2 regions of the Intestinimonas sp. RTP31139st1_F5_RTP31139_211217 genome follow, and region 1 is predicted to be linked to the other one. Evidence: a T-box and tRNA genes for the amino acid it is inferred to sense, from the RefSeq annotation. Region 1 holds a T-box; the other holds one or more tRNA genes.

Region 1 (15,634 bases):
CTGCTCGGACCTCATGCCGGACGGGGTCGGAGACCTCCATGTGGCCTTTGAGCAGCTCAAGGAAAAGCTCTTCCGGGAGGGGCTATTTGACCCGGCGCATAAAAAAAACATTCCGAGATATCCAGGGCGAATCGCGCTGGTCACCTCTTCGGCCGGCGCAGCGGTGAGAGATATGCTGCGCATCCTGGGGGCGCGGTATCCGCTGGCGAAGGTCCTTCTCCTCCCGGTCCGCGTACAAGGGGAAGAGGCGGCGGGAGAGATTGCCTCCGCTATCCGGTATGCCAGTGCCCATGCTTTGGCGGATCTTCTGATTACGGGCAGAGGCGGCGGCTCGACGGAGGACCTCTGGTGCTTCAACGACGAACGGGTGGCCCGTGCGATTTACGACTGCACAATCCCCGTGATTTCCGCGGTAGGGCATGAACCTGACGTGACGATCGCAGATTTTGTGGCAGACCTGCGGGCGGCTACGCCCTCCAATGCGGCGGAACTGGCGGTGCCGGATCAGAACGAGATCTATGCCAATCTCGCTTACTATGAGGACAAGCTGATGGGGACCATGGAGGTCCGGCTGGATCGGGCGCGCCGGGAGCTGGAGCGCCTGGAGAAAAATCGCGTGCTCCAGGACCCCATAAATTACATTTTGGATCGGCGGGCACTTTTGGAGGATCGGCGGCGGCGGCTGGTTCACGGTCTCGGCGGCGTGATGGCGGGGGAACGGGAACGGTTCGCCCGTCTGGCGGCGGCCCTGGATGCGATGAGCCCGCTCAAGGTACTGGGGCGAGGGTATGCGCTGGCTCAGACCGCCAACGGAAAGGTGGCAACTTCTGTGGATGAGGTGGAGCCGGGTGGTAAGCTGTCGGTTCGTCTCTCCGACGGTGTGCTGGACTGTCGTGTGGACGATAAGAGGAGGCTGTTATAAATATGGCGGAAAAGAAAAAGACCTTCGAACAGGCCATGATACGCCTGGAGGAGATCGTCACGCAGCTGGAAAAGGGCGAAGCCCCTCTGGAGGAGTCGCTGAAGCTCTTTGAGGAGGGAATGACGCTGATGAAGCAGTGTTCCGCACTGCTGGACAAGGCGGAGCAGAAGGTGTCCAAGCTCACCGTCGGGACAGACGGAGGACCGGTAGAAACGCCGTTCCACGGGGAGGGATGATCGGTATGGAATATGAGCGGCAGTTACGTGACGGACAGGCCCTGATTGAACGTGCGCTGCAGTCGTGCTTTGCGGGCAGGGAGCCTATGGCCAATATCTATGACGCCATGGAGTACAGTCTGATGGCCGGCGGAAAGCGCATCCGTCCCCTCCTCACACTGGAGGTCTGCCGGATGTGTGGGGGAGATGTTGCACAAGCCCTGCCATTCGCCTGCGCGGTGGAGATGATCCACACGTATTCCCTGATCCATGACGACCTGCCCTGCATGGATGACGATGATCTGCGCCGGGGAAAGCCTACCAACCACAAGATCTATGGGGAGGCCACGGCGGTACTGGCTGGCGATGCGCTGCTCACCGCCGCCTTTGAAACCGCACTGGAGCAGAGCTCCGGGGTCCCGTCGGACCGCGTGGTAGCCGCTGCTGCCTGTCTGGCGCATGCCGCCGGTGCGCGCGGCATGGTGGGTGGTCAGTCGCTGGATATGGCCGCCGAGGGACGGGCGGTGACCCGGCGGGATGTGGAAGACCTCCAAAAGCTGAAAACCGGCGCGCTGCTCAGTGCGGCGGCTGAGATGGGGTGTGTGATCGCCGGCGGCGGCACGGATGACCGGGCTGCCGTTCGCCGCTACGCCCAGAAGCTGGGATTGGCCTTCCAGGTCCGGGATGATATGTTGGATGTAGAGGGGGATGAGAGGACGCTGGGAAAACCCATCGGCTCAGACCAGGCCAACGAAAAAACAACTTTTGTTACCCTGCTGGGTATGGATGGCTGCCGTGAGCTGGTGGATACCCTGACTGATGCGGCGGTAGCCGCCTTAGAGCCCTTCGGGGGACGGGCGGATTTTCTGTGCTGGCTTGCCCGGGCCTTGGCCGGGCGGGAGAGCTGACCGGATATGGAGAATAATCTTCTGAACGGCCATTTGGGAAATCTGATCCTGGCCCTCGCGGTCGTCGCTTGGGCAATCGCTCAGGTGCTAAAGGTCGTGGTCGTCCTGATCCAAAACCACAGGCTGGATTTCCGACGGATCACGGGAAGCGGGGGAATGCCGAGCTCTCATTCCGCCTTTGTCTGTGCCTGCGCAAGTGCGACCGGAAATCTATACGGCTGGTCCTCGCCCATTTTCGCTCTGGCTGCTGTTCTAGCCATCGTGGTCATGTATGATGCGGCAAATGTCCGCAAGGCAGCCGGAGAGCAGGCCAAGATTTTAAATTACATGATGGAACACTGGATGGAGATGAAGCCGGAACTTTTCGGCAAAGAGCTCAAGGAGTTTTTGGGACATACTCCGGTCCAGGTCATTGCCGGCGCGGTGCTGGGGATCGTCATTGGTCTTGCGGGGACCTGGCTGTTCCGCTGATCAGGCGGGAAGGGCTACAAACGGCGCCGGAGCGCCCAGCTTCATAGATCCCATCCTTGGGGGTGCGTTTTTGATACAGCTCGATGAGATTCCAAATCTAAAAGAGATTAGCGACAGCGAGGCGGAGGGCCTCTGTGCGCGGCTGCGGGCCCGCATTATCGACGCGGTCTCACGCACGGGAGGACATTTGGCCTCCAATCTCGGTACGGTGGAGATCACCGTAGCGCTCCACCGGGTATTTGATACCGGGCGGGACAGAGTGGTTTTTGACGTGGGACACCAATGCTATTCCCACAAGATCCTGACGGGGCGGGACACGGCCATGGACACCCTCCGCACGTTTGGAGGGATTGCGGGCTACCCCAAGCCACAGGAAAGCCAGGATGACGCCTTTATTGCGGGACATGCCTCCAACTCTGTTTCTGTGGCGCTGGGAATGGCCAGAGCCAGGAGCCAGAGAGGGGAGGACTACCACGTGATCGCCCTCATTGGAGACGGGGCCCTGACAGGCGGACTTGCCTATGAAGGGCTTTCCAACGCAGGGTTGAGCGGAGAGCCCCTTCTGGTCATCCTAAATGACAATGGCATGTCCATTACCAAAAATGTGGGGGGCGTGGCCCAACACCTAGCACATCAGCGGCTCAAGCCACAGTATCTTCAGTTCAAAAAGGGATACCGAAAAATGATGTCGGTGCTGCCAGGCGGTCCCCAAATCTACCGTGTGACCCATAAAATCAAAACGGCGATAAAGGAGACTCTGCTCCCCTGCAGTATGTTCGAGGATATGGGGTTCATTTACCTGGGGCCGGTGGACGGGCATGATGTGAGAGGGCTCACTCGCCTGATGCGCTACGCCAAGGAGTTGAAAGGCCCTGTATTGCTTCATGTAAGGACTGTAAAGGGGAAAGGCTATCCGCCAGCTGAAAAGAATCCGGATGCCTACCATGGCGTATCACGGTTTTGTGTCCAGACAGGTGAGCCGCTGCAGCCCTCCAGGCCCTCCTTTTCCAGCGCGTTTGGACAGGCTGTCTGCGAGCTGGCGGCGGAGGATGGGAGAATCTGTGCGGTGACTGCTGCCATGCGGGACGGCACCGGACTGGGCTCCTTTGAGGCTCAATTCCCGGAACGATTTTTCGATGTGGGGATTGCGGAGGGGCACGCCGTGGCGATGGCGGCTGGAATGGCCAAGCAGGGAAGTCTGCCGATCTTTGCCGTGTACTCCTCGTTTCTGCAGCGCGGGTATGATATGCTGCTCCACGATGTGGCGATCCTTGGCCTCCATGTGGTCTTCGGCGTAGACCGTGCTGGATTGGTGGGAGAAGACGGCGAGACCCACCACGGTCTGTTTGATGTGGCGTATCTCTCCTCGGTCCCGGGGATGACGCTCTTCGCGCCGGCCAGCTTTGCTGAAGTGCGGAGCATGCTGCGCCACGCCGTGCGGAAGGTATCGGGGCCAGTGGCTCTCCGCTATCCAAGAGGCGGAGAGAGCGGCTATCGGGGAGATGCAGGTGTGGAGCCGACTGTGTGTCTGAAAGTGGGGAAAGCAATAACACTTGTCACTTATGGGATCACTACGGGGAGTGTACTGGAGGCCGGCGCTATGTTGGAGGCGGCTGGATACGTCCCGGAAATCATAAAGCTGAATCGCCTTATGCCGTTGGATGACGAAGAAATCCTTGCTTCCGTAAAGAAAACGGAGCGGGTCCTGATTGCCGAGGAGTGCGCCGCAATGGGAGGTATGGGGCAGCAAATCGCTGCCCACATGGCGGCACAGGGGGTCGTGCCCAAAGCGATGGCGCTCTGCAATACGGGAAGTGGGTTTATCACCCATGGAACCACGGCGGAGCTGCGCCGCCTGTGCGGGCTGGATGCGGAATCGCTTTACCAGGCGGCAGTGGAGGTTTTAAAGCGTGAGTAAAAAACGTCTGGATGTACTGGTGTGTGAGAGGGGACTGGCGGAGAGCCGACAAAAAGCGCAGGCCCTGATTATGGCGGGGCAGATTTTTGTGGGCGGGCAGAAGATCGACAAGGCTGGATTTGCAGTGGAAGAGAGCGCGGAGATCGAGCTGCACGGCAAGGCTTTGGCCTATGTGAGCCGGGGAGGCCTGAAACTAGAAAAGGCGCTCCAGCGCTTCCCGCTGGACCTCAAGGGAAAAATCTGCATTGATTGCGGCGCCTCCACCGGAGGCTTTACGGATTGCATGTTGCAAAATGGGGCGGCCAAGGTATACGCCGTGGATGTCGGCTACGGACAATTGGCCTGGAGCCTGCGCCAGGACCCAAGGGTGATATGCATGGAGCGGACGAACGTGAGATATCTGACTGCGGAGCAGATTGCTGAACCGCTGGACTTTGGAAGCGTGGATGTATCCTTCATTTCTTTGAAGCTGATTTTGCCGGCCCTACGCGGTCTGCTGAAGCCGCAGGGGCAGGTGGTGTGCCTGGTCAAACCGCAATTCGAGGCGGGCAGGGAAAAGGTGGGAAAGAAAGGGGTCGTACGCGACCCGGAAGTACATCTGGAGGTGTTGGAGCAATTTTTGATTCACGCATCTGATGCCGGATTTTCTGTAAAGGATATGGACTTTTCACCTATAAAGGGACCGGAGGGCAACATTGAATACCTGGGTTTTTTGTGCGTCGGTGTCAGTGAGCCCTATGTGGGGAACCTCGCTGCACTGGTTGAGAGGTCCCATGCTGAACTCGAGGGGGCGGTTCACCCGTGAAAGTAGTGCTCAGCCCGAACCCATACCGGGATCGGGGATTGAAAGCGGCATTGAAGGCCCGTGAGATCTTAAAGTCGGGCGGGGTCGACACCTCATTGTGCCTTCCTTTCGACTTAGAGCAAGGGAGCGGTCATGCTGAATTGCCCAGGGATCTGGACTATCGCAACATGCAGGATGAGCTGGAGAGGGCGGATATTCTCCTCTGCTTTGGCGGGGATGGCACCATCCTTCATGCCGCGCGGGACGCCAATGCTCACAACGTCCCTATTTTGGGGGTCAATATGGGCAGTGTCGGCTTTATGGCAGAACTGGAGCACAGCGAACTGGATATGCTCTCCCAGCTCTCCAAGCGCAAATATACAATCGAGCCGCGAATGATGCTGGACGTGTCGGTGCGAAGAGGTCGAGAGACCCTTTACCGAGACTTGGCGCTGAACGATGCTGTCATCACCAAGGGTGCGGTGGCGAGAGTGATTGACTTGATCGTGCGGGGAGACGGTGTTCACATTTATGACTACTCCGGAGACGGAGTGATCCTTGCCACGCCCACAGGCTCCACGGCCTATTCTATGTCTGCGGGGGGCCCCATTGTGGAGCCAACCTCTGAGAATATCCTTGTGACTCCCATTTGCGCCCATTCCCTCCATGCAAAGCCGCTGGTAATGGGAAGGGACAGGATTGTCTCTGTCCGGATTGGAAAGCTGTCAAGGAAAACGGCTTACTTGTCTGTGGACGGAGGAAGAGCCTTTAAGCTCTGTGGCGGGGACACTGTTGAAGTCCGCCGCTCCAAAAGTGTGACCAGGTTGGTCCGACTGACGGATCACAGCTTTTATGAAATCATCAATCAGAAGTTGGGGAGGGCATGACGGATATGAAGTCCAAACGGCAGGCAGAAATTTTGCGAATCATTGAGGAGGTTGATGTTGAGACCCAGGATCAGTTGTTGGCTGAGTTGAAGCTGCGGGGCGTCACCTCTACCCAGGCAACGATCTCAAGAGACATCAAGGAGCTGCATCTGGTGAAGGAACTTACCAGTTACGGGACCTACAAATATGTGGTATCCGGCCGCAGGGCCAGTCTGAACTTCGCGGGACGTCTGCGGACCATTTTCAAGGAGGGGGTCACGTCCTTTGACCGCGCCCAGAATATTGTTGTGATCAAAACCATGCCGGGCCTCGCTTCTGCAGCCTGTGCCGCGATTGACGGTATGGAAATCGGAGATCTGGTCGGAAGTCTCGCCGGGGATGACACGGCCCTTCTCATCATGCGGGACACTGAGAAAGCAGAGGCCTTTTGTGACGAAATCCATAAGATGCTCCAGTGAGCACAGGGAGGGATGAGGCATGCTGTCTCTGCTCCACATTGAAAACATTGCGGTGATCGAGTCGGCGGATATCCAATTCGACCGGGGTTTCAATGCCCTGACGGGCGAGACCGGCGCGGGCAAGTCGATTGTAGTAGATGCCATTGGAGCGGTGATCGGGGACCGGACCTCCCGCGATCTGATCCGCACAGGGGCCCGGTCGGCCTTGGTGAGTGCGCTTTTTTTGGAGCTTCCGGCGCTCTCCTGGTTTTCAGAAAACGGGATGGGGCCGGATGAAGATGGAACCCTTCTGCTGCAAAGGGAAATCCAGGCCGACGGCAAAAATGTCTGCCGCCTGAATGGGCGGCCTTTGACGGTGTCACAGCTTCGTACCCTAGGACAGCAGCTTTTGAATATCCACGGCCAGCACGACGGACAGCAGCTCCTGGACCCCGCCTGCCATCTCTCCTATCTGGACCGTTTTGGGGGCGACCAAGCGGAGCTTCTGGCATTTCAGGAGGCCTATGCGGCTCTGAGTCAGGTGAGGCATGAGATATCGGCCTTGCAGATGGACGAAGCGGAGAAGTCCCGCCGCATGGACAGTCTGAGCTACCAGATCAGCGAGTTGGAACGGGCCGGGCTGCGAGTGGGCGAGGAGGACGAACTGGCCGCCCGGAGAAAGGTGCTGCGCAACGCCGGAAAGCTGATCGAGGCGGTGGAGGATGCCCATCGGGCGCTTTCCGGCGATGACGACAGTGCGGGTGCGACGTCCCTTGTTATGGAGGCAGAACAGAGCCTCTTTTCGGCCCGTACCGTGAGCGATGAGGTGTCTGCCCTTGCGGAAAAGCTCACGGAGCTGCGATGTGCGGCGGATGACGCCGCCGAGCTGGTCCGTGACTTGAGGGACAGCTTGGAGTTTGAGCCGGGAGAGCTGGATGAGTTGGAAAGCCGCCTGGACGTGATCTATCGTCTGAAAAAGAAATATGGTGCCACGGAGGCCGATATGCTCGCCTATCTGGAGTCCTGTAAAAAAGAACTGGACCAAATCCAGTACTCCAGCGATATCTTGGCACGATTGGAGAAAAAGCAGGCTGTGACCTTGAAGGAGGCGCAAATGCTGGGCAGTGCGCTGTCCACGGTCCGCAGGGAATCGGCGGATGCATTGGAAGCGCGTATCCAGAAGGAGCTGGAACAGTTGGATATGCCCAAAGTCCGCTTTCATGTGGAGTTTTCGCCTAACGCCGCAGAATACGGCATGGATGCAACAGGAATGGATGAGGTCCAGTTCCTGATGTCCGCGAATGTGGGCGAGGCGCTCAAGCCCATCCAGAAAATCGCCTCCGGCGGTGAATTGGCCCGCATCATGCTGGCGCTCAAGAATGTCCTGGCGGAAAATGATGACGTGTCCACCTTGGTCTTTGATGAAGTGGATACTGGCGTTAGCGGCCGTGCGGCCCAGAAGGTAGCGGAGAAAATGGCCGACGTGGCCAGACACAAACAGGTTCTGTGCGTTACACACCTGCCCCAGATTGCGGCAATGGCAGATACCCATTTCTCAGTGGAGAAGGGGGAGCGGGACGGACGCACCTATACGGCGGTGGAGCGGCTGGACAAAACGCGCCGCCGTGAGGAGTTGGCCCGCCTTACCGGAGGGGCCCATATCACATCCGCCATGCTGGAGAGCGCAGGAGAGCTTCTGGAGGCAGCAGAGACGTATAAGAGAGGCTATAATGGGGAAAAATGAGCTCCCGGACCAGGTCCGGGTCACCTTTCAACTGGAACGTGGGGAATATATCCGTGGAGTCCGGTACTATTTGAGAAAAAGTCACCTGGTAAGCTGGGTCCAGGTCCTGGTCATGCTGTTTGCGCTGGCCGCGACGGTCACGGTCACGCTTATGATGGGGAGACTCAACTTCCTGAACACCTTGGTGCTGGTCCTGATGGCGATGGCTGCGCTGTATGGTCTGTGGCTGTATTGGATCAAACCGGGGCGCATTTTTGACCGGGAGGCGGAGCTGGCAGAGCCTGTGACCTTTTTGTTTACCCAGGAGGACGTGGCCCGGCAGGATGAGACGGCGGCGGCGCTTTTGGACTGGGATATCAAAAAGCTCTGGCGAGGACCGGAATTCTATTACCTCTTCGGTTCCAGTGAGGGTTATACGCTGCTTCCGCTGCGCGCATTCCAGGATGAGGAGGCACGGCTGCGCTTTGAGTCTCTGGCGCAAGAGGCAAACCCGGATATGATCTTCCGGCATTTTGGTTGACAATCCGTCCGGCATGTGCTAAAATGCCGTCACGTACAACGCGAGGATGAGGAACAGTAGCAGCCGCCCGTCTGCATAGAGAGCCCCTGTCTGGTGAAAAGGGGAGAGAGAGCGGCTGTGAATACCCCTCGGAGCGGCCTCTTGAACCGTCTTACAGCGCAGTAGAGAGAGTCGGGTGCGCCCGTTATCGCGCAGGGGTGTGTCGGCACCCCGTGAGGCCCGCGCCTGTGAGGGTGGGGCAACCAGAGGTGGTACCGCGTTTCGACGCCCTCTGTCCAATGGGACAGGGGGTGTTTTTTATTTGAAGCGGAACCGACACGAATGGAAGGGGCTGTTATGCAGAAAAGGCGTTTCGGTCCTATGATCAAGAGGCATCTCGGATGAACGGCCCCAAAACAGCGGGCTGGAACAGAGTGTGCTACGGTGGGCGGGGCCGTGTGAGAGCATATATAGATGGAGCGAAAGCTGCAAGGCTATTTTGCTCAAAAGGCCCTCCCCCAAAAAAGCGAGAGGAGAAAGAAATATGACCATTTATGATGAACTGAAGGCCAGAGGGCTTATCGCACAGGTGACCGACGAAGAGGAGATCAAAGAGCTGATCAACAACGGAAAAGCAACCTTTTACATTGGCTTTGATCCCACCGCCGACTCCCTCCACGTGGGTCATTTTATGGCGTTGTGCTTAATGAAGCGGCTTCAGATGGCGGGCAACCGCCCCATCGCTCTGGTAGGCGGCGGCACAGGCATGATCGGAGATCCCTCCGGACGCTCTGATATGCGTTCTATGATGACGGTGGAGACCATCCAGCACAATTGCGACTGCTTTAAGAAGCAGATGAGCAAATTCATCGATTTCAGCGAAGGGAAGGCGCTGATGCTCAATAATGCCGACTGGCTGCTGAAGCTCAATTATGTGGAACTTCTCCGGGAAGTGGGCGCATGTTTCTCCGTCAATAATATGCTTCGTGCGGAGTGCTACAAGCAGCGGATGGAGAAAGGGCTCAGCTTCTTGGAGTTCAATTACATGATTATGCAGAGCTATGATTTTTATCATATGTTCCAGACCGTGGGCTGCAATATGCAGTGCGGCGGCGATGACCAATGGTCCAATATGCTGGGCGGCACCGAACTCATTCGCCGGAAACTTGGCAAGGACGCTTATGCCATGACGATTACACTGCTGCTTACCTCCGAGGGGAAAAAGATGGGCAAGACCCAGGCGGGGGCGGTGTGGCTGGACCCGGAAAAGACTTCGCCTTACGAGTTTTATCAGTACTGGCGAAATATTGACGACGCCGACGTGCTCAAATGTCTGCGAATGCTGACTTTCCTTCCTCTAGAGCAGATTGATGAGATGGATAAGTGGGAGGGGGCCCAACTCAATCGTGCCAAAGAGATTCTGGCTTTTGAGCTTACAAAATTGGTCCATGACGAGGTGGAGGCACAGAAGGCACAGGATGCTGCCCGGGCTCTCTTCGCCCAGGGAGGAGACCGTTCCAACATGCCCACCACCACGCTGACCGACGCAGACCTCAGCGACGGAAAGCTGAGCGTGGTGGATCTGATGGTGAAATGCGGCCTTGCGCCTTCTAAAGGCGAGGCACGCCGCCTGATTCAGCAGGGAGGGGTGGAAATCAACGGAGAAAAGGTGATCGATACCACCGCTGTCTGTAAGGCCGAGGCGATGCGCGGCGAAGGATTGACGGTGAAGAAGGGGAAAAAGGTATTCCACCGTATTTTACTGGCCTGAGAGATTGCTGCCGTTGCTTTGTGGAGAAGGGGGACGCCTGCGGGGCGTTCCCCTTCATAAAATTGTAAAAGAATTTTACGTGATAATGATTAGACAAAGCCTCCTGAGCATGGTATGATGAGCGTAACAGAAAGGGTGTGTGCGGCATAGAGCGGGGACGAAAAATATGGCCTTTGGAGCCGAGAACGTTGTCAAACCTTATTGTTGTGCTCATTGGGATTACTTTTTATCTGGGGCTGTCCCACTTCGACTTGGTAAGAGAAAAGCTGGATATGTTTCTCAGCGTGGTGGCGCCGTTTATCGTGGGTTTTGCCGTCGCCTATCTGCTGAACACGCCCGCCAAGTTTTTGGAGCGCGAGCTTTTTGCGCACTGCCGTCACAGACGCACATGGTCCATCATCTCTGTCTATCTGCTGGCTGTCTTGTTGCTGGTGGTTCTGCTCAATCTCATTCTACCTCAAGTCTGGAGCAGTGCTGTAGAGTTGGTCAATAAGATGCCGGAATATATGAAGGGTCTGGATGTTCTGGTGCAGGAGCTGATCACGCGGTTCGACCTGGAGGGTGAGGGGATCAATGAACTGCTGGTCTCTTATCAGGAGCTCATGGCCGGCCTGACGAAAAAAACAATCACTGCCGTTTCGGAGGCCTTACCGCAAATCCTGAATTTTGGGGTCGCCGTCGGCAACGGCGTAATCACCGGTGTGACAGCGCTCATTGCCTCTATCTATATGCTCTCGGGCAAGGAGCGGCTGGTGCCGCAGCTGAAGAAGCTGATTTACGCAATTTTCCCCACGGAGAAAGCAAGCTGGTTTTTAAGTGTGTGCAGCCAGGCAAACAATGTATTTGTGGGTTTTATCAACGGTAAGCTCATCGACAGTGCGATCATCGGCGTACTTTGCTTTGTTCTTAACCTGATTCTGCAAATTCCATATAATATCCTCATCGCCGTAGTCATCGGCGTGACCAATGTGATCCCCTTTTTTGGCCCTATCATCGGCGCTGTGCCCTGCGTGATGATTCTGCTGATCGTGGACCCGTGGGCTGCGCTGCGCTTTGGAGTCCTGGTCATCGCACTGCAGCAGTTCGACGGCAATATACTCGGACCCAAGATACTGGGAAACAGTACAGGCTTGTCGGCAATCTGGGTATTGGTGGCCATCGTGGTGGGCGGCGGACTTTTCGGCTTTGCGGGAATGCTGCTGGGCGTTCCCACCTTTGCGGTTCTGTATGCATTGGTCCGCGAGTGGACTTACCATCGTTTGAAGGGAAAGGGAATTGACGGAGAGGGAAACCCTTTGCCGCGCGCTGACATAAAAAGATAAAAAACGTCACATTTTGTTGTGCGGCCCACTCACAGCAAAGCATCCTGCCCAATCACCGGACAGGATGCTTTGTTGTTTTATGGCCTCTTCCCGTCGGCCGGGACATGTTTTTAAACGAGGGAAAGTTATGGAAGAAGCTGGGATTTGCAAAAAAGCTCGGCATCAATGTGAACTGGAAATAATGGCGGCAGCCCATACGGTCTATCTCCGCCAGGTGAGGGAGAAGGGGAGACGGGTCCTTGGCCCAGAACACGATACAGCCCACAGCAGGGAATGTCTGTCCGGCGCGAGACGGAGAGGATCAGGACTGTGCCTCCAGCAGGCTGTTGGTCAAATCCCGCATGCCGTATAAGCCCGGAGCATCACGTCCTGCTAGATACCTGGCGGCTTTCAGTGCTCCGGCGGCAAAGACCTCCCTGGATTGGGCGCAGTGCCGCAGTTCGATGATCTCATCCTTTCCGGCAAAGAGCACCTCGTGATCTCCGGCAATGGTACCGCCCCGCACAGAGGAGATTCCGATTTCACGGTGTTCCCGGGGTCTGCGAACCATGTGCCGGTCATAGACGTATTCAGGTTCGTAGGGGAGAGACACAGCGAGGGCTTCCACCAGCATCAGTGCGGTGCCGCTGGGCGCATCCACCTTTTTACTATGATGCCGCTCTATGATCTCCACGTCGAAGTCCTCTCCCAGCATGGCGCCGGCTTGACGCACCAGTTCCAAAAGGACATTGACGCCCAAAGAAAAATTCCCGGATCGGAAGATGGGGATACTTTGGGAGGCGTCCTCAATTTCCGCAAGCTGGGCTTGGGAATACCCGGTAGTCGCCAATACGATGGGGAGACGGCGCTGAAGGCAGAAGGACAGCAGGGAAGAGAGGGCGGCGGGGTGAGAAAAATCCACGACAACGTCGGCAGAACCGGAGAATTCCGAAGGAACTGCGAATATAGGAAAGTTACGCTCGGAGGTGCCAAGGATGTCGAACCCGGCAACGATATTCAGCTCTGTGTCCGTGCTGCACTGCGCTTCCAGCGCATGGCCCATCCGACCGTTGCATCCTGAGAGAATGATATCCAGCATTTTAAACACGTCCTTCCAGCACGTCGGTTTGAATCAACCGCTTACAATGGGCAAGGATATCCCGGATCTGTCCGTCCGGGATATCCTGAACAGAAAGCAGAGGGAGCGGCGCCTCGCTTCCTTGGCAGACGGGGCGCTCAAACCACCCCACATCGTGCCAAGCGCCAAGTTTATAGCCGGTATGGTGAAAGATGCCGAGGAGGGAGAAGCCCATGCTCTTATGAAGGCCCGCACTGCCCTCATTGGGGAGCGTCACGCATCCATAGGCGTTGCGTACATGCATCTGACGAAGGATCTCGATCAATGCGGTATAGAGGGCGGTTCCGAGCCCGGCTCCCCGGAAACGGGGCGCGAGATAGATGGAGAGCTCCGCATTCCATTGATAAGCCGCCCGCTCCATATGGCGGTGGGCATAGGCATAACCTGCGACAAGGTTATCCACTGTACAGACTAAATAGGGATAGTCGGCAGAGATCTTCCGGATACGCGCTGAAAACTCTTCTAAGGTAGGGATATCATATTCAAAAGTAATATTGGTATCGGTGATATATGGAGTATAGATCTCCAAGATACGGGCCGCATCAGAGATATCGGCCCGTCTAAGGACTGTGTGGGACATCGTGAACTTCCTCCCTGATAGACGTGCAGGCGGCCACACATTTTGTATGGCCGCCTGCGGTGAACAACAAATCTTCAGGACGCGACGCTATTCTTGGACGCATCCAGCAAACCGGCACGCTCCATGGCAGCTCTGAGCTTTTCCAGGTTACTGGCAGAGATTTCACACAGGGGGAGCCGGAGGCCGCCGACATCCCGCCCCATCAGGCCAAGCGCGGCCTTTACGGGGATGGGGTTGACCTCCAGAAAAAGCGTGTCGATCAGATCCATATATGTAATCTGAAGCTTGGAAGCCTCCTCGAAGCATCCGTCCAGACACAGGTGTGTCATATTCACCATCAGTTGGGGGGCGATATTGGCCACAACAGAGATGACGCCTTTGGCGCCCAAGGACATCATGGGGACCACCTGATCATCATTGCCGGACCAGATGTAAAAATCATCTCCACAGAGGTATCGGGTATGGGTAATCAGGGAAAGATTTCCGCTGGCCTCCTTGACGCCGTTGATTTTGGGGTTTTGAGAAAGTGTACGGTAGGTATCGGCGGTAAAAGAGACGCCCGTGCGGGAGGGAACATTGTAGAGAATGATGGGTAACTCCGTTCGGTCTGCGATGTACTCATAGTGCCGGATCAGTCCTTCTTGGGAACACTTATTGTAATAGGGGGTTACATGCAGAAGCGCGTCGGCGCCGGAGTCCTCCGCGTGCTGGGACAGATATACGGCGGCGGAGGTATCGTTGCTTCCCGCCCCGGCAATGACTTTGACCCGATGGTTGACATACTTGACACAGAAATTAACGGCCGAAATATGCTCCCGCAGACTGAGTGTAGAGCACTCGCCGGTGGTCCCGACCACACAGATGGCATCCACACCGGCGGCGATTTGTTCATCGATCAGTTGGGCAAATCGGTCGTAGTGGATGGCTCCGCTCTGATCGAACGGAGTGACGATAGCAGGACAGGCGCCGGTAAAAACAGGTTCTCTCATCTGAATCATACCTCCAAAAAAGACAGGTATGCTGTCCCGGAGGCGCAAGAATCCATGAATGATGTAATTGTTACGCCTTGGTAATATAGCCTTCGGCGCACAGCAACTCGGCAAGTTCCACCGCGCCGCCGGCCGCGCCGCGGAGCGTGTTATGGGACAGACATACGAACTTATAATCGTACTGGGTGTCAGGACGGAGGCGACCGATAGAGACGGTCATGCCACCGCCCAAATCCCGATCCAGCTTGGACTGGGGCCGGTCGGGCTCTTCGAAATATCGCAGGAACTGTTCCGGGGCCGTGGGGAGTTTCAGCTCCTGAGGACGGCCCTTGTATTCCGCCCAGATGGCCTTCATCTCATCCATCGAGGGCTTTTTCTCAAAATCCACGAAGACCGCAGCAGTGTGGCCGTTCGACACGGGAACGCGGAGACATTGCGCAGTGATGGCGGGCTTTTCCGCATTTACAATGACGCCGTTTTCTATCCGTCCCCAGACCTTCAATGGCTCCTGCTCGGACTTTTCCTCTTCGCCGCCGATATAGGGGATCAGGTTATCCACCATCTCCGGCCAGGTGGCGAAGGTCTTGCCGGCACCGGAAATGGCCTGATATGTACATACCAGGACCCGCTCCAGGCCGAAGCCGCGCAGGGGATGGAGGGCGGGCACATAGCTCTGGATGGAGCAGTTGGACTTGACCGCAATGAGCCCGCGCTTCATCCCCAATCGCTTTCGCTGTGCCTCTATCACTTTGATGTGCTCAGGGTTCAGCTCCGGCACCACCATAGGGACATCAGGCGTCCAGCGGTGGGCGGAATTGTTGGAGACCACGGGGCACTCGTGTCGGGCGTAGCGCTCCTCCAGACTCTTAATATCCTCTTTTTTCATATCCACGGCGGAAAAGACAAAATCCACCTGATCGGCAATCTCCGCCACATCCTCCTCGGCGTTTAAGACCACGATGTCTTTGGCCTGCTCAGGGATCGGCGTATCCATAGCCCACCGGTTGCCAACGGCCTCCGCATAAGATTTCCCTGCAGAACGAGGACTGGCCGCGATGACCTTCAATTCA
Region 2 (15,634 bases), on a different contig from region 1:
GCCCCGGTAGAAGATATAGCCGATCATGAACACCAGCAGGGCACAGGTGAGAAAGGCGCAGAGATAGAGCAGGCAGCGCAGGGTCTTGTCATAGAGCTTTCGTGCGCCGGAGAGCTTTTCCATATCCATGTTCTTACTTCTCCTTGTTCCGCTTCAGGAGCGCGTTGAGGGTGACATTGATGAGCATAATGAATAGGAAGAGCACCAGGGCGATGGAAAAGAGCGCCTGCCGCTGAAGCCCCGAGGAGTAGGACATCTCGCTGGCCACGGCGGTGGTAAGGAACCGGACGCTCTGGAAGAGGGAGGGCATATTGGCCACGTTGCCGGCCACCATCATGACGGCCATGGCTTCGCCGATGGCCCGGCCGATGCCCAGGACGATGGAGGCGGCGATGCCGCTCTTGGCCGCCGGGACGGAGACCCGGAAATAGGTCTCGATCTCCGCGGCGCCCAGCGCCAGAGACGCCTCCTCGTATTCCTTGGGCACAGCGTTGAGCGCGGTCTCGGAGACAGAGATGATGGAGGGCAGGATCATAATGGCTAGCACCACAATGGCCGCCAGGAGACAGGCGCCGTCGGCCAGGCCGAAGGCCGTACGAATGGCAGGCACCAAAATGATCATGCCCACCAGGCCGTAGACCACCGAGGGAATGCCCGCCAGCAGGTCCACGGCGGGGCGGACCAGCCCTGCCAGCGATCTGGGGGCCACCTTGGCGAGAAATACCGCCGTCATAAAGCCCACGGGAACACCGATGAGGATGGCTCCCGCAGTGCCGTAAATCGATGTGAGAATGAAGGGGAGAATCCCAAACTTGGGCTCCGCCGCCGTGGAAGCCCAAGTTTTGCCGAAGAGGAAGTCCACCAGGCCGATCTCCCGGATGGCGGGCAGGCCCGCGGCGATGAGATAAATACTGATAAGCAGGACAAAGCCGATGGTGACGACGCCGAAGAGCAGGAAGACCAGGTGCATCGTCTGTTCCAAGGCATTATGGGCGCCGCTGTGTTTCATATCGCGTCCAGACCTTTCCCGAAGTTTTTATCTGTCATTTACAAACTTTACATTGTCCCTTAGAAAAAACCCCCGGCCGGGTGTTCCGCGGATCGGCACGGGAGTTTTTCCTGGGTGCTGTCGAAGAGGGGGAGGAGGGGGGCTTTCTTACTTTGCAACAGGCACCGCACCGGCGGCAGCAATGATCTCATTGGCATCGGCGCTGGTGGCGAAATCGAAGAAGGCCTGAGCGGCTTCGCTGAGGGCCTCGCCGGTGCGGGTGGCCAGGACGAAGGGGCGCTGAATGGTGTAGGTGCCGTCCAACACGGTCTCTTCAGAGGGGGCCACGCCGCCCACAGTCAGAGCCTTGACACTGTCCTTCACAGCGGAGAGGGAGGCGTAGCCGATGGCGTTGGGGTTGCCGGCCACAGTGGTGATCACATCGCCGGTGGAGGTCAGCTCCTGGTTGTACTTGCAGGCTTCCTTGGTGTCGGTGATCGTCTCGAAGCCGTCCCGGGTGCCGGACCCGGCCTCACGGCCAATGCGGGAGATCTCCAGGTCGTCACCGCCCACGTCCTTCCAGTTGGTAATCTCGCCGGTGTAGATCTGGGCGATCTGCTCCACGCTGAGGTCGCTCACAGGATTGGCGGGATTGACGATGATGGCGATGCCGTCCAGGGCCACAATGGTCTCGGTGAGGGTGGCCTTCTCCTCGTCCTTCAGGGCGCGGCTGGAGAGGCCGATGTCACAGGTGCCGTCGATGGCGGCCTGGATGCCGGTGCCGGAGCCGGTGGGGTTGTAGGTAAAGTTCACGTCGGGGTTCATCTCCGTAAAGGCCTCGCCCAGGGAGCCGATGATCTTCTCCATGGAAGTCGAGCCGTCGGTGGCCACATTGCCGGAGAGCTTGGCCGGCTCGGAAGAGGTCTGAGTGGGCTCAGCAGAGGGGGTGCCGCTGTCGCTGTTGGAGCAGCCCGCGAAGAGGCCCGCGCACAGGGTCAGGGAGAGCAGCATTGCAAGCGATTTCTTCATTGTTTTTCATTCTCCAATCCATATAGGTTTCTCGGAACTGCTTTCAGTATACCGGCCCTTTGTAAAGTCCGCTTTCTTCTCTGTGTAAACTCTTCGTAAAGCCTATTTTGCCCGAAAATCAGCAAAAAACGCCGTCTCCGTAAGAAACAGAGGCGGCGTTTTACAATTTTACATTCTGTGTAAAGTCCTCTTACAGGCCCAGAAACCGTCTCAGGTCGGGCAGGTCCGGCGCGATATGGACGTGGGGAAACGCCGCAAAGGCGGCGGCCGGCGTCGTCCCGTTGAGGACCGCGCAGAAATCCGTCCCGGCGTTGTCCGCGGTCCCGGCGTCGATGACGGTATCCCCGCAGTAGAGCACCTGCTCCGGGACCAGGCCCAGCCGCTCCACAGCAGTGTTGAGCCCCTCCGGGTCCGGCTTGGGGCGGCGGACCTTGTCCCCGCCGATCACAAAGGAGAATACGTCCAACAGCCCGTGCTGGGCAAAAATACTCTCCAGGGTCTCCGTATGCTTGGTGCTCACCACGGCGGTGGCGACCCCCGCTGCCCGCAGCGCGTGCAAAAGCGCTTCCGCACCCTCACACAGGGGCGTGCCCGCCGCCTGCATGGGCCGCGCCACGGAGGAAAACTGCGCCCGAAACGCCGCTCTTCCCTGCTCCGTGGCATCCCCTGTGAGCTGCGTATAGGCGTCCTCCAGCAGCATACCCACGGTGTGCCGCACCGTCTCCCGGTCCGGCTCCGGGTACCCCATCACCGAAAATCCGTGCCGGAACCCCGCAAAAATAGCGTCGGTGGCGTCGCCCAGTGTATAGTCAAAGTCAAAAATGACGGCCTTATAATCCATGCCTGTTCCTCCGGTGCATAAATCGCGGGCGGCTCGGCTGGGCCGCCCGGCGTCCTTTTCATTCGTATTGCTTTCTGCCCGTAGTGCTAGGAATCCCCAGCTCATCCCGATATTTGGCCACCGTGCGGCGGGAGATCTCGCACCCGTCCTTCGCCATGAGTTCACACAGCTTCTGATCGGAGAGAGGTTTGTGTTTGTCCTCCTCCGTGATAAGCTTTTTGAGCATCGCCTTGGCGGTATCGGGAGAAGAGGCGTCGCCCGGGCCGCCGACCACACCGCCGCCCAGGCTGCGGGAGAAAAAGTAGCTCAGAGGATAGACGCCGCTGGAGCACTGGAGGTATTTGTCCTTTACCGTGCGGCTCACCGTAGACTCGTGCACCCCCACCCGCTGCGCGATATCGGCCAGCGACATAGGTTTGAGGTGGCCGGGGCCGTGGCGGAAAAAGTCCTCCTGCAGGTCCAGCATAACCTCCGCGCACTGCATCAGAGTGGAACGCCGCTGCTCAATGCTCCGCACCACCCATTTGGCCTGCCGGACCTTGTTCACCAGGTAATCCTTCACCTCGTCGTCTTTGCTGTCCCTGAGCATCCTGCAATAATAGGAGCTCACATTGAGGGTGGGGAAAAAGTAGTCGTTGGTCAGCAACTCGAAGTGATCCGGAAAGTTGACGACAAAAATATCCGGATTGATGTAAATGAGGTTTTCTCGGGCGGCAAACCCGCCGCCCGGCCTGGGATTCAGCGACCGGATCAGCTCACAGGCCGCATAGACCTGTTCCTGCGTGGCCCCGAGGGCCTTGGCGATGAAGCCGTATCGATTCTTGCTGAGGGGGTCCAGATAGTCCTGGGCGATCCGGATTGCCAGTCCGCTGTCCTCGCGGCGGTTGAGCTGGAGCACCAGACATTCCGAGAGGGTCCTCGCCCCCACCCCCGCCGGTTCCAGGCTCTGAACGATCTCCAGCGCCCGTGCCGCCAAATCCAGGGGCTTCTCCATCTGTACTGCCAGGTCCTCCAGCGGCTCGTCCAGCCAGCCGTTCTGGTTCAGGGACTCCACTAAAAAACGCCCCGCCTCCAGGAGCTCCGGCTCCAGGTCCAGCAGCTCCAGTTGAGAGAGCACGTAGAGATAGAGGTTTTCCTCCGTCTCATCCGCGTTCCCGTAATTGGAGACGGGGTCCGTCCCGTCATCCTCACTGTCCTGTTGGTGATAGACCCGGTTTTGCGCATCCGTGGACTCCAGCCACTCCAGTTTTCGCTGCAAGTCTACGCCCTCATCCTTGCCTGCGTATTTTTCCTCCATCTCCAGGACCGGGTTTTCCTGCACCTGATTTTCGATGTACTCCAGAAGCTCCTGGGAGCCCATCTGGAGTATCTCCATCGATTGCATCATTTGAGGCGACAGGGTCTGGGTCTGTTTCATCGACATATTCAGTTCCATCGTCCGTCCCCCTTACCAATTATACTTCACTCTCTTCCGTTCAAAAGTATAACACAATTCGATGCAGAATTACAATCGTCTATCTCCAATTTGGCATGATCTTTGCTTGTAGAATTTTTTGAGCACGCATAAAAAAGTTGGTGCTTTTCCCGGATTCCCTGTTGACAATCTCCCTTCCATCTGATAGAATAAACGTCGCTGCGGACGAGCTATAGTGTCCGATACGCTGGTGTAGCTCAGCTGGTAGAGCAGCTGATTTGTAATCAGCAGGTCGGGGGTTCGAATCCGTCCACCAGCTCCATCGTCTGTTTGAAAGGCGTCAACTGCATATGGAGGAGTTCCCGAGTGGCCAAAGGGGGCAGACTGTAAATCTGTTGTCGTCGACTTCGATGGTTCGAATCCATCCTCCTCCACCAGTAAGGAAAACCCTTGCATCCCAAAGGATGCGAGGGTTTTTTATGCCTGCGTTTGTCACCCATAATCACGCGACAGAACACGATGAATCCCAAAATATTGGGTACAGGGAACGCCACCCCCTCCCGGGGCACGGCTCGAGAGAAAGGTGAAAATAATCATCCACCGGCTTTGCCGGTGGATGATTATTTTCACGTTCTTTAAAAGTCCGCGCTGCCCACGGTGCGGGGATGGGGCAGGACGTCGCGGATATTGCCCACACCGGTGAGATACATGACCATCCGCTCAAAGCCCAGGCCGAACCCCGCGTGCTTGCAGCCGCCATAACGGCGCAGGTCCAGATACCACCAGTAGTCCTTGGGGTCCATGCCCAGCTCCCGGATCCGGTTCTCCAGCACATCCAGCCGCTCCTCACGCTGGGAGCCGCCGATGATCTCGCCGATGCCGGGCACAAGGCAGTCGGCAGCCGCCACCGTCTTCCCGTCGTCGTTGAGGCGCATATAGAAAGCCTTGATCTCCTTGGGGTAGTCCGTTACAAAGACCGGCTTTTGGAACACCTGCTCGGTGAGATACCGCTCGTGCTCGGTCTGAAGATCGCAGCCCCAGTCCACAGGGTAGTCAAACTTGTGGCCGGACCGCTTCAGGAGCTCCACCGCCTCGGTGTAGGTCACCCGTCCGAAGTCGGAGGAAGCCACATGCTCCAGCCGCTCCTTCAGGCCCTTATCCACAAAGGATTGGAAGAAATTCATCTCATCGGGGCATTTCTCCATCACCGTGCGGATGACAAATTTGATCATGGCCTCCGCCACATCCATATCTCCCGCCAGGTCGCAGAACGCCATCTCCGGCTCGATCATCCAGAACTCGGCGGCGTGACGGGTGGTGTTGGACTTCTCGGCGCGGAAGGTGGGGCCGAAGGTGTATACGTCTCCGAAAGCCATGGCGAAATTTTCCGCGTTCAACTGTCCGGACACAGTGAGATTGGCGGGCTTGCCGAAAAAGTCCTGGCTGTAATCCACGGCCCCGTCCTCTGTTCTGGGGAGGTGATCCATGTCCAGCGTGGTGACCCGGAACATCTCCCCCGCGCCCTCACAGTCAGAGGCGGTGATGATGGGCGTGTGCACATAGACAAAGCCCCGGTCCTGGAAGAAGGTATGGATGGCGTGGGCGGCCATGGAGCGCACCCGGAAGGCGGCGGAAAAGAGGTTGGTCCGGGGCCGAAGATGCTGTATGGTCCTCAGATACTCCACGCTGTGCCGCTTCTTCTGGAGGGGATAGTCCGGTGTGGAGGCACCTTCCACCGAGATGGCGGCGGCCTTGATCTCCAGGGGCTGTTTCGCCTCGGGGGTCAGAACCACGGTGCCGGTGACGGACAGGGCGGCGCCCACGTTTTGTCCGGCGATCTCTTTATAATTCTCCAGGGCGGCGGCATCCATAACGACCTGCAAATTTTTGAAGCAGGAGCCGTCGTTGAGCTCAATAAAGCCGAAGGTCTTCATGTCCCGGATCGTGCGGGCCCAGCCGGACACGGCGACTTCCTTGCCGCCGAATGCCTCCTGATCCGCGAAAATCTGCGCGATCTTTGTGCGTTCCATTGGGTACTTCCTCTCTCTACGTCGTTGTAGGCTTCCACAGTACCCTCTATTATACGGACTCCAACGGAATTTTACAAGGGATTTCTAGGGTTTGTTTGAACATCGTCAGCGCCTTTCAGCGCGGGCAGCTATCTTCTGGCCCTTCCCCAGCATACCCACAGCAGGGAGAGCAGCGCCGCCGTCCCGTAGAGTTCCGTCCATCCCATCCAGGCCCGCAGGCCATAAAATACGACGGCGGCGGGAAGCGCCAGCGGCAGCGCCAAAATACTGAGTATCCCCCATCTCATCAGCAACCCTGCGGCGGCGGAAACCAGATGGACCACTCCCGCGATCAAGAGAATCCTCTGCAGGAGGGGCCGTCCGCCCTCAGTTCCGCTCAGGAAGGTAAAAACCGCCCAGAAAATGAGATAACCTCCCGTGGCCAATGCGCTCCCATGCCCCGCCGGCCCCCCCATCCAGGCACCTCCCGCGTTGCAGAGGACGGTCAGCCCCGTGACGGCCGCCGCGCCGCACAGCCAGAGGCACACTCCTGCGGCCGTATTCATGGTGCCCCCTTCCTCCGGCGCAGTGCGCACACCCCCCATGCAAGGCCCCAGCCGGTCAGTGCCGAGGCGCCGATCCCCAGAAAAAGGGCGACCCCAAGCTGCCAGAACCAGCCCCCATCCAGCCAGCACGCCACCGCACCCCAAAGAGGCACGGACAGCAGGAGAAGAGGGACCCAGCGCAGACACCTCGCCCGTCTTCTGGTGAAGCGCAGGAGCAAGAGCTGGAGCGACAGCATCAGAAGCAGCGGTGCAAACGCAATCAACAGCAGCCATTCCATTAGGGTCGCCTCCTCTCTTTTCGCCGCCGCCAGGCGGCCCCAACCAAATTTCCCGCCAGGGGGCACGCCAGCGCGATCCCCCAAAAGAGGGGAATCCGCTGTCCCCCGTAGACCCACAGGGACGCGGGCAGGAAGATCAGCAGGCTCGCCGCCGGATAGAGCAGGCACACACCCTGCCGCTTGCCCAGTGAGAGCGCGGGGAAAAAGCCCCCCAGGGGGAGCAGCAGACAGGGGATCAGCAGTGCCCGCAGCACTGGCACGTCGGGGGCGTCCAGCAGGGCCAGCACCGCAGGCAGGACGGCGTTGACCAGCAGCAGGACAGGCAGATAGGGCAGGCTCTCCCTCCACCGCAGGGGGGATGGGCCGGCCTCCAGCCCCAGGGCGGAGCGGAGCTGCCGCACATCGGCGTACCACCCCACCCACCTGCCCAGCCAGACCACCAGGTAGATGGCCCCCAGCAGAGCCAGCCACCCGGGGAGGTATCTCCACGCCACACCAAGGCACACCCGCAGTATGGCCCCGAGGAGCCCGGCGGTGACTAAAAAGTGGAGTCCGGAGCGGAGGAGCACGCTCCGCCCCTCGCCCTCAAAGGGCAGGGTGGCCACCCCCACCGCCGCCCCAAAGGCGAAGAAAAGGGCCAGGGTGACGGCGACAGCCCCCAGGATGCCGCAACTCTGTATCAGTGCCCCGCAAAGGGGCGGCGCGGAGAACCCGCCGATAAACAGAGGCCGATAGCCGGCCCCTGCCAGGCCCGCCCCTGCCAAACCGCCCGCCAGAATGCGGACGATCCAACTTTTTTGTCCGGCAGACATGAGACCTCCCCCTTTCAGAGCTCCAACGCTTCTTTGATCTTCTTGACATACCGCCGGGAGACATAGCACACGACTCCTTCCGCCAGGGTCATTTTGATCGTGCCCGTGAGGGACAGATCCAGAGCCGTGACCTTCCGCAGATTGACAATCTCCGAATGGGAGATCCGAACAAAGGTGTGGCGGTCCAGCCTGGCCTCCAGCTCATAGAGCCGTTCCCGCAGATCGTACACGCCCTCCGCCGTCTGGGCCTTCACCCCCTTATCCTGGGCAAAGCATCGGAGGATCGCCTCCTCCCGCAGAGGCACGGCGGTCTCGCCCCGCCAGCCCGTGAGCCCTCCGCCGCCCTCCAGCCGAGCGGCCAGATCACGGATCTCGTCGGTGAGGACGGGGGCCGTGATGGTCACCCGCGGCTCCCGGCAATCAGGATCGATATGGACCTCTACCCGCAACGCCCCCTCCCCCTTTCTATTTCCCAGTATAAAGTAAAAAGAGGCCGTCTGTCCACTGTTTGGGGACAGACGGCCTCTCTGCCGTGATATTCGGCTCAGGCGATGGCCTCGCCTCCGACCGTGTAGGTCCAGGTCCCGTCCTGTTCCATGGAGGCGGTGCAGTCCAGGAAGAAATAGGCCCCCAGGCCCGAACGCCACTTTTGCGCGTCGAACTTTCCGGTCTCTCCGGTGATGGAGAAGAGGCACCCGTCCTCCCAATAGAGGTTTTCCCTGTCGATATAGCCCTGTTCGGCCAACTCCTCCCAGGTGCCCATGACCGGCAGGATGTCGTGCTCCATGCCGAAGGCGTAAGCCACGGCCGCCTTCTCCCCTTCAGTCAGGCCGGTAAAGCCCGAGAGGTCCACGCCCAGCTGGGTGATATCCTCGTTGAGGCCCGCGTCCACCTCCCACAGGTCCGCCAGCACCTGGAGGCAGAGCCCACAGCGGTCGTCGGCGGCAGCTCCCTCCGCCGGGCGCACGGCAAGGACATTGGCGAACTGGGCGGGCCAAGTCTCCAGGATCATCCCGTCATACAGAATCTCCACCATCATGCCGTCGGCCAGGGGCTCTTCCAGTCCCAGAGCGGAGACGTCCAGGGTATACACCTCACCGGCCTCTTCCCCCGCCAGGATCAGGGCGCCCTCCGCGCCGCCGTCCACCACCCGGCAGACGGCGCGCACGCCTTCCTCCGGGGTCTGGGCGGGCATGGCGGTCTCCCCGCCCGGAGCGGTCTCCACAGCGGAAGAGGCGCCCCCCGGCGCGGGCTCCTCCCCCTGCGCCGGCATGGTCCGGTATCCGCAGCCGGCGAGCAGCGCCAGGCTCAGCGCCAGCGCCATCCAGGTTCTTTTCCCCATATAGAATCGACCTCCTTTTTTCTTTTAGACGGCGCCATCGCCGCTCTTGTTCCGCCCTGGGAAAATTCCCTCTTGACATTTCGTCCGAAGCGAGTAAACTAAGCATATGATTACAAAATAAATTATTGCTTAGGAGGCGAGACCATGACCCAGCGGGAGGCCCAGATCCTGCAATGGATCCAGGAAAATCCCCTCATCTCCCAGCAGGAGCTGGCGGACCGGGCGGGGATCACCCGCTCGTCGGTAGCGGTCCACATCTCCAACCTGATGAAAAAGGGCTATATCGACGGCAAAGGCTACATCATCCGCACCGCCCCATACGCCGTGGTGGTGGGCGGGGTGAACATGGACATCGGCGGCACGCCCTACGCTCCGCTGGTGGGCCAGGACTCCAATCCCGGCAGAGTGCGCATGTCCCTGGGCGGTGTGGGACGAAACATCGCCCATAACATGGCCCTTCTGGGCCTGGACGTGCGCATGATTACCGCTCTGGGCGACGATATGAACGCCCAGAAGATCACCACCTCCTGCATTGAACTGGGCATTGACCTGGGCCCCTCTCTGCAGGTGCCCGGCGGGACCACCTCCACTTATCTCTTTATCACCAACGACAAGGGGGATATGGAGCTGGCCGTATCCGATATGGAGATCTACGACCATTTGACACCCCGGTTCCTCGCCACCAAGGAGCAGCTCCTCAACAACGCCCGGCTGGTGGTGGCGGACACTAACATCCCCGCCGAGAGCCTTCAATGGCTGGCCGCAAACTGCAAGGCCCCCCTCTTCGTGGACCCGGTCTCCACCGCCAAGGCGGTGAAGGTGGCGCCGGTCCTGGGCGCGCTCCACACGCTCAAGCCCAACCGCATCGAGGCGGAGCTTCTCTCCGGCGTCCCCATCGTCGACGACAGGAGTCTGGCCGCCTGCGCCGACGCTCTGCTCGCCACAGGGCTGCACCGGGTCTTCATCAGCCTGGGGGGAGACGGCGTCTATGCCGCCGACCACCTGGGCGGGCACCAAAAGGTCCCCTGTGTCCCGGCCAGGATGGTGAACACCACCGGCTGCGGGGACGCCTTTATGGCCGCCTTGGCCTGGGGCTGGCTGGAGGGCCTGGGCCTGGAAGAGGCCGCCCGCGCGGGCCTTGCCGCCTCCGCTATCGCCATGGAGGGCACCGAGACCATCAATCCCGAACTGACCGCCGCAGCGGTCAGAGCCCGCGCCGGACTATGAGCCGCCCCCTTCTCTCCGCTTTTTCTATTTTAATTTTCATTTTCTTATGGAGGTCATTCAAATGTCTATGAACAAGTATCTCGACGTCTCCCCCGAGGTGGCCGCCGCCGTCGCCGCCGGCAAGCCTGTCGTCGCCCTGGAATCCACCATCATCTCCCACGGCATGCCCTACCCGCAGAATGTGGAGACCGCTCTCAAGGTCGAAGCCATCATCCGCGAGAACGGCGCCGTGCCCGCCACCATCGCCATTCTGGGCGGTCGTCTGAAGGCCGGTCTGTCCCCCGAGGAGATCGAGTATCTGGGCAAGAAGGGCCACGCCGTCAATAAGGCCAGCCGCCGGGATCTGGCCGTGCTGGTGGCCCGCGGCGAGGACGGCGCCACCACCGTCACCACTACCATGATCATCGCCCACATGGCCGGCATCAAGGTCTTTGCCACCGGGGGCATCGGCGGCGTACACCGCGGCGCCGAGACCACCATGGATATCTCTGCCGATCTGGAAGAGCTGGCCAACACCCCCGTCATGGTGGTGTGCGCCGGCGCCAAATCCATCCTGGACCTGGGCCTCACCCTGGAGTATCTGGAGACCCATGGGGTACCCGTGATCGGCTACGGCACCAAGGAGCTCCCCGCTTTCTACACCCGGAAGAGCGGCTTCTCCGTGGACTATGAGATCGATACCCCCGCCGAATTGGCCGCCGCTTTCCACGCCGGTGAGGAGATGGGCATGCGCAGCGGTATGCTGGTTACCAACCCCATCCCCGAGGCGTACTCCATGGATGCCGACGTCATCAACTCCGCCATTGAAAAGGCCGTGGCCATGGCCAAGGAGCAGGGTGTCCACGGCAAGGAGACCACCCCCTTCCTTCTGGCCACCATCAAAGACATCACCGGCGGCGACAGTCTCGACTCCAACATCCAGCTCGTCTTCAACAACGCCCGCCTGGCCGCGCAGACCGCCGCCGAGCTGTGCAAGTTGTAATTTCCCCCGCTCTATGATACACTACTCCTGAAATCACATCGGGAGGTCCTCTGTATGGCGCGGAAGAAAAAAGACCGGGAGAGCCATTCCGGCCCTTACAACCCCTATTTTGGGAAATTCGAAGATGAGTCCCAGATGGCCAAGCGCCCCTTTTTCACCTGGATCCTGATCGTGCCCGGCGCCGTTTTGGGTGTGTTCATCGGCATGAAGGTCCAGGAACCGGTCCTGGGCCCCGTGTTCGGCGGCATCATGGGCATCGCCGTGGGTTCGCTGATCGACAAGCGACGGGAAAAACGCCGGGAGGAGAGAGAGAAGCCGTAGGTCCTGTTTGAAAGCAGGCGTTGACGTCCGCGGGGACCGGTGTCCGCTCCCCGCCTGTTCCCGGGAGGTATGGTCATGACGGAAAAGGAAAAAATGCTGGCCGGTCTGCCCTACGACCCCGCAGACCATACCCTGGCGGCCGACCGTTGCCGGGCACAGACCCTGTGCCGCCGCATCTGCCTGGACCCCTTCGGAGAGGCGGCGGCGCGGACGGCGCTGCTGAAGGAGCTTTTCGGCTCCACGGGGACAGACGTCTATGTGGAGCCGAATTTCCGCTGCGACTACGGCTACAACATCCATGTGGGCGAGGGCTTTTATGCCAATTACGACTGCATCATGCTGGACTCCGCGCCCATCACCATCGGCGACGGGTGCATGTTCGGTCCCCGGGTCAGCCTGATCACCGCCACCCATCCGGTGGAGGCAGAGCGCCGCTGCTGGCGGGATGACATCCCCTATGAGGGGGAATACGCGCGCCCCATCACCATCGGCGACCAGGTCTGGCTGGGTGCCGGGGTCATCGTCAATCCCGGCGTCACCATCGGAGACCGGGCGGTGATCGCCTCCGGTTCCGTGGTCACCCGGGATATCCCCGCCGACAGCCTGGCCGCCGGGGTCCCTGCGGTCGTGAAAAAGCGGCTCAACTCGGTTTAAAAAAGCGCGGCGGATGCCCCCTGAAAGGCGTCTGCCGCGCTTTTACTCACTTGCTCAGTACGAACAGATTGCTGTCGGTGACGAAATTTGCCACGCTGTACAGGACCAGCACCTGGTCGATGTCGTTTTCCGCGATATACTGGGTGAGAGGGGTCTTATTGTATCTGGGGTCAAAGAGATGGACCTCCGAAAAATCCGCTGTGAGGAAGGGGGCCAGACTGTCACTGTAGGAGTCCCGGACCACCAGCAGCTTCGGCGCGTCCGTATGGGCGGTCTCCAGTACCGTCAGGGGCTTGTTGCCCCCCAGGAAAAAGGCGTATTTGTCCTTCTCCTCCAGCTTGGGCCAGTCATAAAGCACGCCCTCCTCGGGCTGTGTCCCGGACCAAGTCGTGGCTGTGATTCCCTCCTCCGGCACATAGATGTCGATGGAATCGGGCTTCATCCAGCGCACACCGGAGGTCGAAAAGGTCGTGCCGTTGAAATCCGTGGACACCGTCGTCCTCTGATAGCTGTCCAGCGGCGCCGCCGCCAGCCCCATGGCGTCCATCAGAGCAGCGTAGCCGTAGTAGGCCCCCAGACTGGTCCAGTGGTGGTCCAGACGATAGTAGATCTCCTCTCCGGCGTGGGCCCGGAGCACGGAGGCGATATCCACCCAATTGGCCTGCGTGGCCGCCTCCGCCTGGCTGAGGATCGCGTTTTCATCGGCGTTGGGCGCGCCCGCCGGGAGCCGGTCCGCCCACAGGGATACCTTCCCCGGGATCAGGGAAAAGTACACCGGGATCTCCACATTTTCCACCAACTTGTTCACATAATTCAAGTTATCCGCAACTCTTTTTTCGTCCGGCCGGTCAAAGCGCGGGATAAGGGTATCCGACGCGCACAGATAGACGCCGTTGTTCTCCCCTTTTCCCAGGGTCCGCTCGGCAACGGCCTTGGCGGCGATCCAGCCGTCCCTGCCCACAAACTGGTCGGTGATATACTGCTCAAACTCGGACATGAACGTGCCGGTAAAAAAGTCGCCGCTGTCCCGGAGGGGCAGGCGCATCCGGAAGTCCTCCGCCGACAGCGAGGGTCGCTGGGTCAGGTAGCGGTTTTCCTGCGGGGAAAACGTCCGGTCCGGCGTGATGAGGTTGGCGGCGAAGAACACCCCCAGAAAAGCACAGAACAACACAGTCAGAAAAACGGCATATCGTTTGGACATGGTTCTTCACCTCCTTAGAAGCGGAAATAGAGGAAGGGGTTGTAGGTGGCATCCACCAGATAGGCGGTGGACAGCAGCAGCACACACAACAGCAGAACCGGCAGTGCAGCCTTCCACACCCGCTCCGGCAACCGCCGCCACAGCCCGGCCGCCAGGGGCGTGGAAGCCGCACAGGCCAAGACCAGGGTGGGGAGATAGGAGCGCAGATAATAGAAGAACGCGCCGTCGAACGCGCCGCCGCCGGCGAAACCGAACATGGCCCCCAGATAGGGCCCCAGCTGAGAGAAGTCCTCCACGGCGAAGATGGCCCAGCTCACCGCCACCAGGAACAGGGCGTAGGCGTGCTGGAGCGGGACGGGCCACCGCTCGATGCGCCGCCCCAGCCACAGCTTTTCCACAATGAGCAGCACGCCGAAGTAGAGCCCCCACAGCAGGAAATTCCAGCTCGCGCCGTGCCAGATGCCGGTGGCGCCCCACACCACCAGCAGATTGAAGCACAGCCGGGGCCTGGACACCCGGTTGCCCCCCATGGGGATATACACGTACTCCCGGAACCAGGACCCCAGGGATATGTGCCAGCGCCTCCAGAACTCGGTGACGGAGCGCGAGATATAGGGGTAGTCGAAGTTCCTCGTAAACTCAAAGCCCAGCATCCTGCCCAGGCCCACGGCCATGTCGGAGTAGCCGGAGAAATCGAAGTAGATCTGCAGGGAGAAGGCGATCACGCCCAGCCAGGCGCCCGCCGTGGTGAGCTCCGCGGCGGGCAGAGCCTTGTAGGCGTCCCAGAGCTGCCCCAGATTGTTGGCCAGCAGTACTTTCTTGCCCAGACCTACCGCGAAGGTCTGTATGCCGGAGGCAAACCGCTCCACCGGGTAGTCCCGGTGGTCGATCTGATCTCCCAGCTCCTTATACTTGATGATCGGCCCGGCGATGAGCTGGGGGAACAGGGTGACGAAGGTGCCGAAATTGATGAGATTCCGCTGGACCGGTGCGTCACCCCGGTAGACGTCGATGGTATAGGACATGGTCTGGAAGGTGTAGAAAGAGATGCCGATGGGCAGGCTCAGGCCCAAAATGGGCATGAGGGGCAGCCCAATGGCGGCCAGGCTCCCGGCGACAAAGTCCCAGTACTTGAAAAAGAAAAGCAGCGCCAGGTTGAATACCACTGAGGAGCACACCGCCAGCCGGACGCCCCGGTCGTCGCCTCTGCGCTTGCACCGCCCCACCAGTATTCCGTGGGTGTAGTCGATGACGGTGGAGAGGAACATGATGACGATATAGACCGGCTCTCCCCATCCATAAAAAATGAGGTTGAAGACCAGCAGCACCCCGTTCCGCCAGCGCAGGGGCGTCACATAGTAGATCAGCAGTACAACAGGCAAATAGAGAAACAGAAACAGGAGGCTGGAAAAAACCAAGCGCTTCACCTCATATCATAGTGGATGGAATGGTCGCGGGCTCTATTATATCCGCTTTTTCCGGTTTTGTACAGCAGCCGGCGTTCCGGCCTCCGGCCGCCGCGTCTTTTCCCTTTGACGGCGGCGCCCCTCCAAAAGTTCCCGAACAGGCAAAAAACATTCCCCCCGCGCCAGGCGGGGGGAATGTTTTTTGCTGTGTGGGCCTTGAGAGGGATAGGTCAGTCCTCGAACTCCTCTTCCTTCTTGCGGCCGATGGTAATGGCCAGGCCGGCTGCCGCCATGGAGAGGCTCAGGGCCAGCAGGCCGAGGGTCGTAGTGGGATTCACCGCGCTGCGGGCCATGGTGCCGGTCTGGGGCAGGTTGCCCATAGCGGTGGGGTCGTCCACGATGGTCACTTCGTCGCCGTCGCCGGTAGCGATACCGCTGCCGTCGTCCAGAGGCGTCTTGTCGTCGATGATGTCGACGTCGTCGCCGGGGGTGGGATCGAGGGGCGTGGGATCGGGATCGATGTCCGTCTCCCTGACGTACCAGACGATGATCTCCTTGTCGCTG

The links. The T-box of region 1 lies ahead of tyrS (tyrosine--tRNA ligase). A T-box ahead of a tRNA ligase gene usually reads a tRNA of that ligase, here a tRNA-Tyr.
Region 2: it has a tRNA-Tyr gene. The T-box ahead of tyrS (tyrosine--tRNA ligase) is inferred to sense a tRNA for this amino acid. The anticodon was not compared.

Annotation. Positions count from the first base shown of each region.
Region 1 is NZ_JBCOAQ010000001.1:222,213-237,846, reverse strand. It holds gene xseA (exodeoxyribonuclease VII large subunit) at 1-922, shown strand, start outside; gene xseB (exodeoxyribonuclease VII small subunit) at 925-1,158, shown strand; gene ABUA09_RS01270 (polyprenyl synthetase family protein) at 1,164-2,045, shown strand; gene ABUA09_RS01265 (divergent PAP2 family protein) at 2,052-2,516, shown strand; gene dxs (1-deoxy-D-xylulose-5-phosphate synthase) at 2,587-4,434, shown strand; gene ABUA09_RS01255 (TlyA family RNA methyltransferase) at 4,427-5,239, shown strand; gene ABUA09_RS01250 (NAD(+)/NADH kinase) at 5,236-6,105, shown strand; gene ABUA09_RS01245 (arginine repressor) at 6,111-6,563, shown strand; gene recN (DNA repair protein RecN) at 6,583-8,286, shown strand; gene ABUA09_RS01235 (YcxB family protein) at 8,273-8,806, shown strand; T-box leader at 8,841-9,081, shown strand; gene tyrS (tyrosine--tRNA ligase) at 9,330-10,556, shown strand; gene ABUA09_RS01225 (AI-2E family transporter) at 10,745-11,878, shown strand; gene ABUA09_RS01220 (hypothetical protein) at 11,931-12,131, opposite strand; gene dapB (4-hydroxy-tetrahydrodipicolinate reductase) at 12,180-12,956, opposite strand; gene ABUA09_RS01210 (GNAT family N-acetyltransferase) at 12,958-13,575, opposite strand; gene dapA (4-hydroxy-tetrahydrodipicolinate synthase) at 13,650-14,564, opposite strand; gene asd (aspartate-semialdehyde dehydrogenase) at 14,635-15,634, opposite strand, start outside.
Region 2 is NZ_JBCOAQ010000004.1:146,374-162,007, forward strand. It holds gene pstA (phosphate ABC transporter permease PstA) at 1-129, opposite strand, end outside; gene pstC (phosphate ABC transporter permease subunit PstC) at 134-970, opposite strand; gene ABUA09_RS05335 (phosphate ABC transporter substrate-binding protein) at 1,157-2,017, opposite strand; gene ABUA09_RS05340 (HAD family hydrolase) at 2,208-2,858, opposite strand; gene rpoN (RNA polymerase factor sigma-54) at 2,917-4,293, opposite strand; tRNA gene ABUA09_RS05350 (tRNA-Thr) at 4,519-4,594, shown strand; tRNA gene ABUA09_RS05355 (tRNA-Tyr) at 4,625-4,709, shown strand; gene asnS (asparagine--tRNA ligase) at 4,908-6,302, opposite strand; gene ABUA09_RS05365 (hypothetical protein) at 6,431-6,847, opposite strand; gene ABUA09_RS05370 (hypothetical protein) at 6,844-7,125, opposite strand; gene ABUA09_RS05375 (DUF3021 family protein) at 7,125-7,937, opposite strand; gene ABUA09_RS05380 (LytTR family DNA-binding domain-containing protein) at 7,952-8,386, opposite strand; gene ABUA09_RS05385 (hypothetical protein) at 8,482-9,279, opposite strand; gene ABUA09_RS05390 (PfkB family carbohydrate kinase) at 9,424-10,506, shown strand; gene ABUA09_RS05395 (pseudouridine-5'-phosphate glycosidase) at 10,568-11,488, shown strand; gene ABUA09_RS05400 (hypothetical protein) at 11,543-11,809, shown strand; gene ABUA09_RS05405 (sugar O-acetyltransferase) at 11,879-12,463, shown strand; gene ABUA09_RS05410 (DHHW family protein) at 12,510-13,664, opposite strand; gene ABUA09_RS05415 (MBOAT family O-acyltransferase) at 13,679-15,082, opposite strand; gene ABUA09_RS05420 (Cna B-type domain-containing protein) at 15,301-15,634, opposite strand, start outside.